Regions from separate parts of the Lysinibacillus sp. NPDC093712 genome, predicted to be linked through region 2. Evidence: riboswitches for the same ligand, from Rfam matches in the RefSeq annotation. Region 2 holds a riboswitch; the other holds the start of a gene.
The links. Region 2 has a riboswitch for S-adenosylmethionine ahead of ACQKNX_RS02985 (YezD family protein). Riboswitches for the same ligand answer to the same signal wherever they lie in the genome.
Positions count from the first base shown of each region.

Region 1 (5,453 bases), on a different contig from region 2:
CCTGGAACACGTTCACGACTAGTATCCGTTACTAATATTTTTGCTACTTCCAATTCAATGCCTAATTTCCGTTTAAGTTCTTCACGCTTTTCATTCAATATATGATAGATACCTTGACCTACAGTTCCAAATCCTAAGATTGCTGCCTTTATAGTTGCCATACTTGTTATTCCCTCCAACGTACATTTCTCCAGTTTTATATATATATAAAGTCTGTGCCTACAAGCACATATTCAAATAATTCAAAATTTAACCTAAAGAAAATTGTAACGCAAATAAATACATTGCACAAGAAAAATCTTTCTAGGATGGACAATTGTTTTCTCTAGGAGTGCAAAAGAAATCGGTTTCATTGCCTTTATTATACGTTTTATTAATAAATCTATAATTTTCGAACAACTCTTGACGAATTCTTATAAAAAAAGAAATGCCTTTCTTCTATTATATATGTATGAAGATACCCGTTATAGAATAAGCTGTTTTTGAAAAGCAGTAACTAATTTCACAAATAACGAAAACGCAACAAAAAGCTCATTCCCTATAGCAGTAGAGAATGAGCTAAAAAATATAAGGGAAAGTTAACTTGCTTGTAAAAATAATCGATAACGATATTGCGCTAAAGCTGATTGCACTAGCTTTATTTCTTCTTGTGTAAAGTCCGGTACCGCATATGTGCGTTCAATTAATTGAAACGATCCGTATTTTAAATAATATTCTGTCGCTGGTAGTGCAATATGGCTTGTACCGTAAGCTTCATACTCTTCAAAAACTTCTTTGACTATATAGCCTTCTTCTTTAGCATATACGATTTCTTCAAAAGCACTATGTCCAAAAGTTTGTTGCCATTTTGTTTCAACTGTCGAAAGTAAGTTTTGAATGGATAGGTTGTTCACAAAATGTTGACTTTCATTTAATTCATAAATTATATAAGCTGTAACATTTTGTGCACGATAAACATTTCCCATTTAAAACACTCCTTTTCGATCAGTTTTTTAAGCGAGCGTAGCTACTGGCTATGTAGCTACACTCTTTTCATATATTTATTCAAAAGTGGGGGAGCACTTATGAAAACAAATTAATTGTTACCGCCTAAACTGTAGCGGCATTTAGAATTACGTAACATCGACACTCTTTAAAATTGTTCTAGGTTGGTAGCCATTCGAACATTCAACTTAATCCCTAGTATATAGCATGGTTTTAATCAAGTCAACAATACTTATAAAAATACTAGGTATTATTTATAGGAAATTTCAGATAACTTACCGAATGAGGTAATGATTGATGTAGCAACGTTACACGCATTACCAAATGAGGCATTTCGAATGAGAAAATACGTTAACGCTACGACATGAATCTAATTTATCAATTTATGTTAAGCTTCTACTTTTTGTTCAGTAGGTGTTACTTGTGCAATTGCTTGTTCTAAGTCTGCAATAATATCCTCAACTGCCTCTAAACCGATTGATAAGCGAATGAGCGACTCGGATACGCCAGTTTGGATTAGTTCCTCTGCAGATAATTGTTGATGGGTTGTAGATGCTGGATGAATAATTAACGATTTTGCATCTCCAACGTTTGCTACATGCGAGAATAGTTTCACGCTGTCTATTAGCTGACGCCCTGCTTCTCGTCCACCTTTAATGCCAAATGTAAGCACTGAACCGAAGCCATTTTTCAAGTATTTCTTCGCTAAGTCATGGGAAGCAAAATCCTCTAATCCATTATAATTTACATATTCCACAGATGGGTGGTTACGTAAATATTCAGCAACTGCTAACGCATTCTCATTATGTTTAGGAATACGCAAATGAAGCGTTTCTAAACCTTGTAGTAAGTTAAATGCAGCATCAGCACTTAATGTTGGACCAAAATCACGTAGTAATTGCACACGCAGTTTTGTGGCAAATGCAGCCGCTGCAGTATCAATACCATATCGCAATCCATGATACGATGTGTCTGGCTCTGTAAATCTAGGGAATCTACCTTGTGTCCAATCAAATTTCCCAGCATCTACAACAACGCCACCTAAAGTTGTACCATGACCACCAATCCATTTTGTTGCTGAGTGAACAACTATATCTGCACCAAAGTCGATTGGCGTTGCGCCATATGGTGAAGCAAATGTGCTATCAATAATTAATGGCAAGCCATTTTCATGTGCAATCGCTGCTACTGCTTCTACATCTAAAACCTTTAAACTTGGATTGCCGTAAATTTCAGCAAACACTGCTTTTGTGTTTTCATTAATCGCAGATTGGAAGTTCTCAGGGTTTGTTTCATCTACAAAAATTGTTTTAATACCGTAGTTTGGTAGGGTATTTGCTAATAAGTTATATGTTCCTCCGTATAAAGAGCTTGCTGCTACGATTTCATCCCCTGCACTTGCTAGATTTAAAATTGAAAATGCGATAGCTGCTGCACCTGATGAAAGTGCTACTGCTGCTGTACCGCCTTCCAATAAAGCGATGCGTTTTTCAAAAACATCTACAGTTGGATTTGTAATACGTGTGTAAATATTGCCCGCTTCTTCTAATGCAAAAAGACGTTGCGCATGAGCAGTGTCTTTAAATACGAAAGCTGTTGAACGGTACACTGGTACAGTTCGAGAACCCGTCACTGGATCAGGCTCTTGACCACCGTGTAATAGTAATGTTTCTGGTTTGAAATTCGACATATTTTCTTCCTCCTTAATGGTTTTACGATGGTACCGGAGATGAGGAGGATTTATGTGTAGAAAACAAAAACCCTCTTCAGTTAAGAAGAGGGTTGCGGTTGCAAGTTTTCCTCCCCTTATCTGCCAGATCCAAGTAAGAATCTGTAGGAATTAGCACCTTAGCAAGTTCGTCACTCACTGGTTGCCGGGCATCATAGGGCCTATCCCTCCGCCGCTCTTGATAAGAGTATGTGATTCAATTTCCATCGTTGTTACACAGTATAAACATAGACTTTTTTTCTGTCAACAGTAAAATTTATTTTTTTCTGAAACTTCTGTCTGCTAATTTACGTAATAAGAGCACATACACTATATTAAAAAATAAAAATGAAAGGAGCATTTTTTATGGAAAAAGCCATTATTTTTTTTATTATTATTATCATTGGTTATTTAATCGGCTGTATCCACGGATCTAAAGTAGCACAATTTCTATCGGGTGTAGATTTAAAAAAGACTGGTCATGGCAATGCTGGTGCCTCAAACGCAACGCTTTCTCTTGGCTGGAAATACGGCCTATTAGTGGCACTAATTGATATTGGCAAAGGCGTCGGTGCTATTCTCTGTGCCATCTACTACTTTTCTTCTAATGCATCACAATTCACTGAAATACAAACGTGGCTCTTAATCTATACAATGGCTGCTAGTGTTATTTTAGGGCATAACTTCCCATTCCATATGGGCTTTAAAGGTGGCAAAGGTACTGCCTCCATTATTGGGATTTTACTTGCTGTCGATTGGAAAATTGCTTTATGTGCACTTATATTATTTGTGATTTTATCTTTCGCTACAAACTATTTAATCGTCGGTGTGTTAGAATTTTATATTGTATTTTGTACGGCAACTTATTTATGGATACCTGGAATTGGCCCAACTATTATTTCCATTCTACTTTTATGCATAGCGTTCATCTTGCATATTGAAAATATTAAAAGGCTATTCCAAGGAACAGAACCGAAAGTAACATCTGCCTTTAAAAAATCAGCATAAAACAAGAAGATGGGACATAACTTTGAGGATACTAGTTGGTAGTAGCGAGGACGGTGACTCCTGCGGCAGCAGTACAAACTTCAGACGCAACTGACAGCGCGGCAGCGACGATTTTGGCTGACGTTTACCCGTGAAGTAGACATCAACGCACAGCAAAAAGTGTTAGATCGATAGCAGTCAATCTAACACTTTTTAAATATATTATTTTGCAAATGATGGATCTAACATTGTACCATTCTTTGCTAAATTCACATGCCAAGAAAGTGCTTTTTCTAAATCATGCGGTGTATGGTGACCACCTGTTGCTTCATTTGCGTCATTAAAGTAAGCCCATAATTGCTCTTTATAATCAGGATGTGCACAGTTTTCAATGATTAGACCGACACGCTCTTTAGGTGCTAGACCTCGTAAGTCTGCAACGCCCTGCTCTGTTACGATAACATCCACATCATGTTCAGTATGGTCTACATGCGAAACCATTGGAACGATACTAGAAATTTTCCCACCTTTTGCATACGATTTTGTCACGAAAATACCTAATCGTGCGTTACGAGCAAAATCTCCAGAACCTCCAATACCATTCATCATCTTTGTGCCAGAAACATGAGTTGAATTTACATTCCCATAAATATCTAATTCAAGCGCTGTATTTACAGAGATCAAGCCGAGTCGACGGATAATTTCTGGGTGATTAGAAATTTCCTGTGGTCGTAACACTAATTTATCTGCATATTTTTCAAAATTTCCGTAAACTTGGTTTCCTACTTTTTCAGATAGGGTAATAGATGTAGCAGATGCAAAGCTTACTTTTCCAGCATCCATTAATTCAAATACAGCATCCTGTAGTACTTCCGAATAAACTTCTAAATTTTCAAACTCGGAATCTTTGAAACCTAATAATACAGCATTCGCCACTGAACCTACACCTGATTGTAGTGGGCGTAAACTCGTCGTTAAACGACCTACTTTAATTTCTTCTCTTAAGAAATTCAGTAGATGATTTGCCATAATATCTGTTTCTTCATCAGCCGGAACAATCATTGATGGCGCATCCAAAATATCTGAAATAACAATACCTTTTACTTTGTCTAAATTAAGTGGAATGCCAATTGTACCAAGTCGATCTGACACATTTAGCATTGGAATTGGATCACGTTTACCTTGTGGCCCTGGAACAAAAATATCATGCACACCTTCTAATGCATCAAGCTGTGCTACGTTTAGCTCGATGATAACTTGGTCTGCTTCTTGTACGAAAATCGGAGAGTTACCAACTGAAGTTGTAGGAATTAATAAGCCATCTTCTGTAATAGCAGCAGCTTCAATAATAGCAAAGTCAATCGGACCAATAATGCCCTGACGTACTAATTCAGCATTGTGTGATAAATGGGCATCAACATAAGTAACTTCCCCACTATTAATCATGTTTCGAATGCCTGCGTCTCCTTGGAAAGGCCCGCGCTTGCGAATAACACCAGCTTCTGCTAAGTATTGGTCAACTTCAGGTCCAAGTGATGCACCTGTATATACATCTACCTTGAAGCTTTCTGTTTTTGCTTTCTCAACAAGTGCAAGCGGTACCACTTTTACGTCACCTGCACGTGTAAACCCACTCATACCAAGTACCATGCCGTCCTTAATCCAAGATGCTGCTTCTTCTGCTGATACGACTTTGTTCCGTAATTGTTCATTACGAAGCTTTTTTGCTAACTTTTCATCCATTCCTTATTCCTCCATCCCACATTTATTTACT
Region 1 is NZ_JBNNUU010000004.1:361,619-367,071, forward strand. It holds gene ACQKNX_RS17140 (homoserine dehydrogenase) at 1-161, opposite strand, end outside; gene ACQKNX_RS17145 (hypothetical protein) at 579-965, opposite strand; gene ACQKNX_RS17150 (O-acetylhomoserine aminocarboxypropyltransferase/cysteine synthase family protein) at 1,373-2,674, opposite strand; SAM riboswitch class I at 2,788-2,901, opposite strand; gene ACQKNX_RS17155 (glycerol-3-phosphate acyltransferase) at 3,059-3,700, shown strand; gene ACQKNX_RS17160 (succinate CoA transferase) at 3,902-5,422, opposite strand.
Region 1: linked by a shared signal. The riboswitch ahead of ACQKNX_RS17150 (O-acetylhomoserine aminocarboxypropyltransferase/cysteine synthase family protein) and the one ahead of ACQKNX_RS02985 (YezD family protein) in region 2 are both predicted to bind S-adenosylmethionine.

Region 2 (5,453 bases):
CAGTGGCTACAAAGTGGCGAAGTTGATGCTGGATTTTTAAATGGTCAAAAATCGGAGCAATTTCAATTTATCGAATTGGTGCAAGACCCACTTCTATGTATAGTCTCGGATCAAAGCTCTCTCTATAATCGTCCAGAAATTGATATTGCTGAACTAGAAGACATGCCTTTTATAATGACATCGTATCGAGGAACTAATGATGTAAAAGTAATTTTAGAGCAGTACCATGTTAAACCGAATATTCGATTTGAGCTATCGGAGGAGGTTGGGATTATTTCGATGATTTCACACCATTTAGGCATTACTATTTTGCCTCGATTAGTGATTAACCGATTACCGTCCTCATTAAAGGCTATCCCACTAAAGCAAGGTGGTTATCGTACGATAGGGCTAGCGATGAAACATCAAGCCTCACCGGTAACAAAAAAGTTTGCGGAAATTTTAAGTGTGTGGCTAAAAGAACAAAATAAGAAATAGGTTATTTAAGCTTTTTACGTTAAAATAGAACATGTAGATTGGTTATCAATTAGTTATTAGTTTGAAAAGAAAAGGTGAGTGTGAGTGGGGACATTACAAGGAAAAACCGTACTCATTACAAGTGGGGGAACACTTGAAAAATGGGATCGCGTGCGAGGGCATACGAATTTATCGAAGGGGTCAATGGGCTGTTATTTGGCTGAAGCAGCTCTAGCCGCAGGTGCGGACGTCATCTATATGCATGGCTATTTTGCGCAACTGCCGATTAATCAACATAAAATGCGTACAGTACGCTTTGAAGGTATTGAAGATTTAGGTGACAAGGTTCGCCATGCTGTGCAGGAGGAACAAGTAGATATCGTTATTATGGCAGCGGCAGGTTCCGATTGGGTTATTGATAAAGTTTACGACCAATCGGGGAATCTAATGGAAGGTGCAGGGAAGATGCCGTCGGACGAGCCCCCTGTGATTCATTTTAAAAAGGCACCAAAAGTGTTAGGACAAATAAAGGGCTGGCAACCAAATGTCACGTTAGTAGGATTTAAGCTAGAGGCAACAGATGATGAGGAGTTTTTACTGTCGCGTGCACGTCTTCGTATGGAGACAGCGAATGCGCAATTCATGGTTGCTAATAGCTCGCAATCACTTTACGGCGGACAAGAGCCACATTGGATTGTGCCTGCACAAGGACAACCTATCAAAGTCATTGGTAAACAAGAAACTGCAAAAGTGTTAATGGAATACTTACAAAGCGAATAAAGAGAAGCTGTGTAGAATATATAATTCTGCACAGCTTTTTTATGTTTTGAACATTCATACTAATGCTTTCAAGATCTTAAGATTGGATTTCAAGAAAATTTAGAGCAGTAAAAATATACCTTTTTTCTCTATTGCATAGTATTCAACTAGGTTTTATAATATTTATATTGACAATAGGTTTTCTGAATTATAGAATTATTTCCAAGAAACGTAAACTCTTATCGCGAGAGGGTGGAGGAATTAGGCATAATGAAGTCTCGGCAACCGAGTTAATCGGTGCCAACTCCAGCAGAGTTATCTGAGAGATAAGGGGAGGCATCAAATCGTCTTGATGCATGGATCTCTTTTATACACAAAAGTATGAAAAAAAGAAGGGGTGTATCGTATGTCTCAACTGTCTAAGATTGATGATAAGAAATTAGAAGCTATTGCGAAGGCTATTCAAAATTTAGAATTTGGGGAAGTGCAAATTACTATTCAAGATGGTGTGATCGTACAAATAAATCGACTTGAAAAGCAAAGATTTCCTCAGAAAAAGTGAAGCTTTAAAAGAAACAGAGAAATTAACTCGGGACCAAATTTGAAGCTTTTTGTCGCATCATGGTGTCCTGAGTTAATGTGCAGCATTCATGTACTTGATTCATATTCCAATATTTTGTACGCATGTGCAGATTGTTCGTAATGTTAAATATTATTAACGTACAAACAAGAAAAGTAGGCATCTCAAAATAAAATTTGAAATACCTACTTTTTTATTATTCGTAAAAACTCGTTGGAATTTGACCAATATGCCTACGATGATAAAGCAATGGCTCCTTCTGGGCATTATCAATTTCTAAAATATGACCAATGAAAATCGTATGGTCGCCTGCGTCGATTTTTTTATATGTTTCGCATTGCAACGTAGCTAAAGTATCATGTAATATTGGTAAACCATGTAAAGAATTAGACCATTTTACTTGCGCAAATCGGTCAGGAATTTTGCTTGAAAATACCGTACATAAATGTGTTTGATCGTTCGCTAAAATATTAACAGCAAATTTATCCGTATTACTAAAAAGTGGATGCAGCTGCGATTTTTTGTCCAATGACCATAGGATAAGGAGCGGATCTATGGAAACAGATGCAAAGGAATTGACCGTTAAGCCAATCGGTTCATTCACATCGCTGTAAGCTGTGACAACTGTGACACCTGTTGGATAATTACCTAAAGCCTGTTTAAAAGCAGTTACTTTGTCCGTCATACAATCACCTCTTATTATTTTATGGAGAGTACGGGTTGTTTGTTCTTGTAGCATTTTTTCTGGTGCTATTATGGATAGCCTACAAAATAATCCAGCAACTGTAAAGCTGATTAATAACGATTATTTTAAAAAAATCATCAATTGAAAGGATTTTTTTAATGGTGATTATTACTTGGATATCCAGACTTCTATTTTATATTGTATTTTTAGTCATTAGTTTCAGTAGCAGTTATAGAGCAAGAGAGATATTAAAGGGATAGATTATTTAGTTAAAATATCTAGTTTTTAAGAGGGGAATGACTTTAACGTTAAAATTTATTTAAAATTGATAGAGATAAAATTGTATGATAAAATCTAAGCAAAAATTTTTATCGTTAATTTTCTGCATAACGGAACTATATTTACTTAATAAAAATGCTTGATTTATTGATACTTTACCTAGTGAATGAGTTAATTATTTTCAAATTACTTATGCCTAGGAGGTAGTTAGTGTTAATCGGTTGAAGGTTGTTAAATGTATTCCATCAGGACCATTATGAAATAAATGGTATACCAATACTCACGTACTAGGGATTAAAAATGAGCATATTAGACAACTATATCCAAAAAACTAATGTGAGGTGAATATATGATGGAAGTAGTAACAATTAATGAATTTGTTGTAAAAAGAATTATCGACGATTTGGAAGATGCAGTCAACAATCCTGATAAATATACGATAAGCATAAACGATAATTGGGATGAATTTGTTTCTTTTATCAATAACACTCAAAATAAATATATAGAAGAAGACGGTCTTCTTAGACTTGATGGTGGGTTATCGATTAAATGCTATAATAAAGAAATTTTAGGTGTTCGATATTGGGACTATCTCCCTGAGCTATGGGGATATATTGTCAATGTGATTGAAGATTACTTAGAGGACGGCATTGGGAAAAGTTATTTTCCTGATCAACCAGTTAAAATACAATTAAAGCAATTAAAAAATAAAAAAGTACAATTTTTATTTGATAACGACGATCATGTGTTAGAATTTGAACAAAAAATGCTATTAAGTATCTTTTTAAATCGTGCTGAAGTCTTTTTTACTGTTCTTGTAAAAGAACTTGATTTGACTAAATATAGCTACGAAATTGAAAAAATTCAAAAATTAAAAACCCGGATATGAATCAATTTATATTGAGTGCAACTAATCAAAAAGTGTTAGATTGATCGAATCAATCTAACACTTTTTCTATACCGTTGATGTTCGCTTCTATTTTTTATTACTGCAAAATAATGAACAGCTAAGGTTTCATCCTTGTTAATAGAGGATAAATACCATCAGTTAAACTCTTTTTGCTATACCGTTGAAGTCCGATGCGGCGGTGCTTTCCGCTCAGCACAGTAAGCCGCAACCCTCGCTAACGTGCGGATTGTTGCGTCTTCCTATTGCGTGCGTTCCCGAAGGAATCACCGCCTCCGCTACCATCAACTTGTGTATTATTCTAATTGTTATTTATAGCAACAGAAAGAACTTAGCTTACAACAACTGGCTTTTCAGTGCCCTCGTTGCCTTTGTTATGATTACTGTCACCTGGAATAATACGATTTTCAGTGTCTTTATCGAAGAAGTGAACTTTATTCATATCTAATGCTAGTGGAACAACTTGGCCAGGCTTAACAATTGAATGTGAATCCACTCGTGCGATAAACGGTTGACCTTCTACTTGCGAATAGAGCATGATTTCTGCGCCCATTAGTTCAGCTACTTCTATTGTTACATCTACTTTAGAGCCTGGTGAAGATTCAATAAATGCCTGTTCATCATGGAAATCTTCAGGACGAATACCCATAATAATTTCTTTATTGTTGTAGCCTTGCTCAAGTAGGTCTTTCATTCTTTCTTTTGGAACCGTAATGGAAGCATTACCAATATGGATTTTGCCATCTATAAGCTTACCAGTAAAGAAGTTCATTGCTGGTGATCCGATAAATCCACCTACAAAAACATTTTTAGGCTGTTCATATACCTCTTTTGGTGCACCTACTTGTTGAATAATTCCATCTTTCATTACAACAAGTCGAGTTGCCATCGTCATTGCTTCTGTTTGGTCATGCGTAACATATATTGTCGTCGTTTGTAAACGTTGATGAAGCTTTGTAATTTCAGCTCGCATTTGTACGCGAAGCTTTGCATCTAAGTTCGATAACGGTTCGTCCATTAAGAATACTTTTGCATCACGAACAATCGCACGACCTAATGCAACACGTTGACGTTGCCCACCAGAAAGGGCTTTCGGTTTACGATTTAAGTATTCTTCAAGGCCTAGGATGCGGGCAGCTTCATTTACACGACGAGAAATTTCATCTTTCGGTAATTTGCGAAGTTTTAATCCAAATGCCATATTTTCATATACGCTCATATGTGGATAAAGAGCATAGTTTTGGAATACCATGGCGATATCTCGATCTTTAGGCGCCACATCATTCATTCGCTTTCCATCAATGATTAAATCTCCTTGTGAGATTTCCTCTAGACCAGCAACCATACGTAATGTAGTAGATTTACCACAACCTGAAGGACCTACGAAAACAATAAATTCCTTATCTTCAATATCAAGATTGAAATCCTTTACTGCTGTGACATTTTTGTCATAGATTTTAAAAATATGTTGTAATTTTAATTCAGCCAATATCGTCATCTCCCTTATGTAAGTGTTTTTTTAGAGTATAAGAGAAAAATATGTAAAATGTATACGTATACATTACACAAAACAAGTTTGGGCACATTGTACAACTATTGATAATTTTCTGATTTCAACAGTATCATAGCAAGGGAAACAAAAGCAGCGTTTGCAAAGGACCGAATATCTATTCCAGTGTTTTCAATAAATTTGTCCAATCGATATTGCAGGCTATTGCGATGGATATAGAGCTTTTTTGCCGTTAACGAAGCATTTAAATTACATTGCAAAAAAACTTGAATAGTAT
Region 2 is NZ_JBNNUU010000001.1:572,923-578,375, forward strand. It holds gene ACQKNX_RS02975 (LysR family transcriptional regulator) at 1-477, shown strand, start outside; gene ACQKNX_RS02980 (phosphopantothenoylcysteine decarboxylase) at 562-1,236, shown strand; SAM riboswitch class I at 1,452-1,548, shown strand; gene ACQKNX_RS02985 (YezD family protein) at 1,622-1,777, shown strand; gene ACQKNX_RS02990 (flavin reductase family protein) at 1,992-2,480, opposite strand; gene ACQKNX_RS02995 (hypothetical protein) at 3,109-3,648, shown strand; gene ACQKNX_RS03000 (ABC transporter ATP-binding protein) at 3,998-5,155, opposite strand; gene ACQKNX_RS03005 (PucR family transcriptional regulator) at 5,260-5,453, opposite strand, start outside.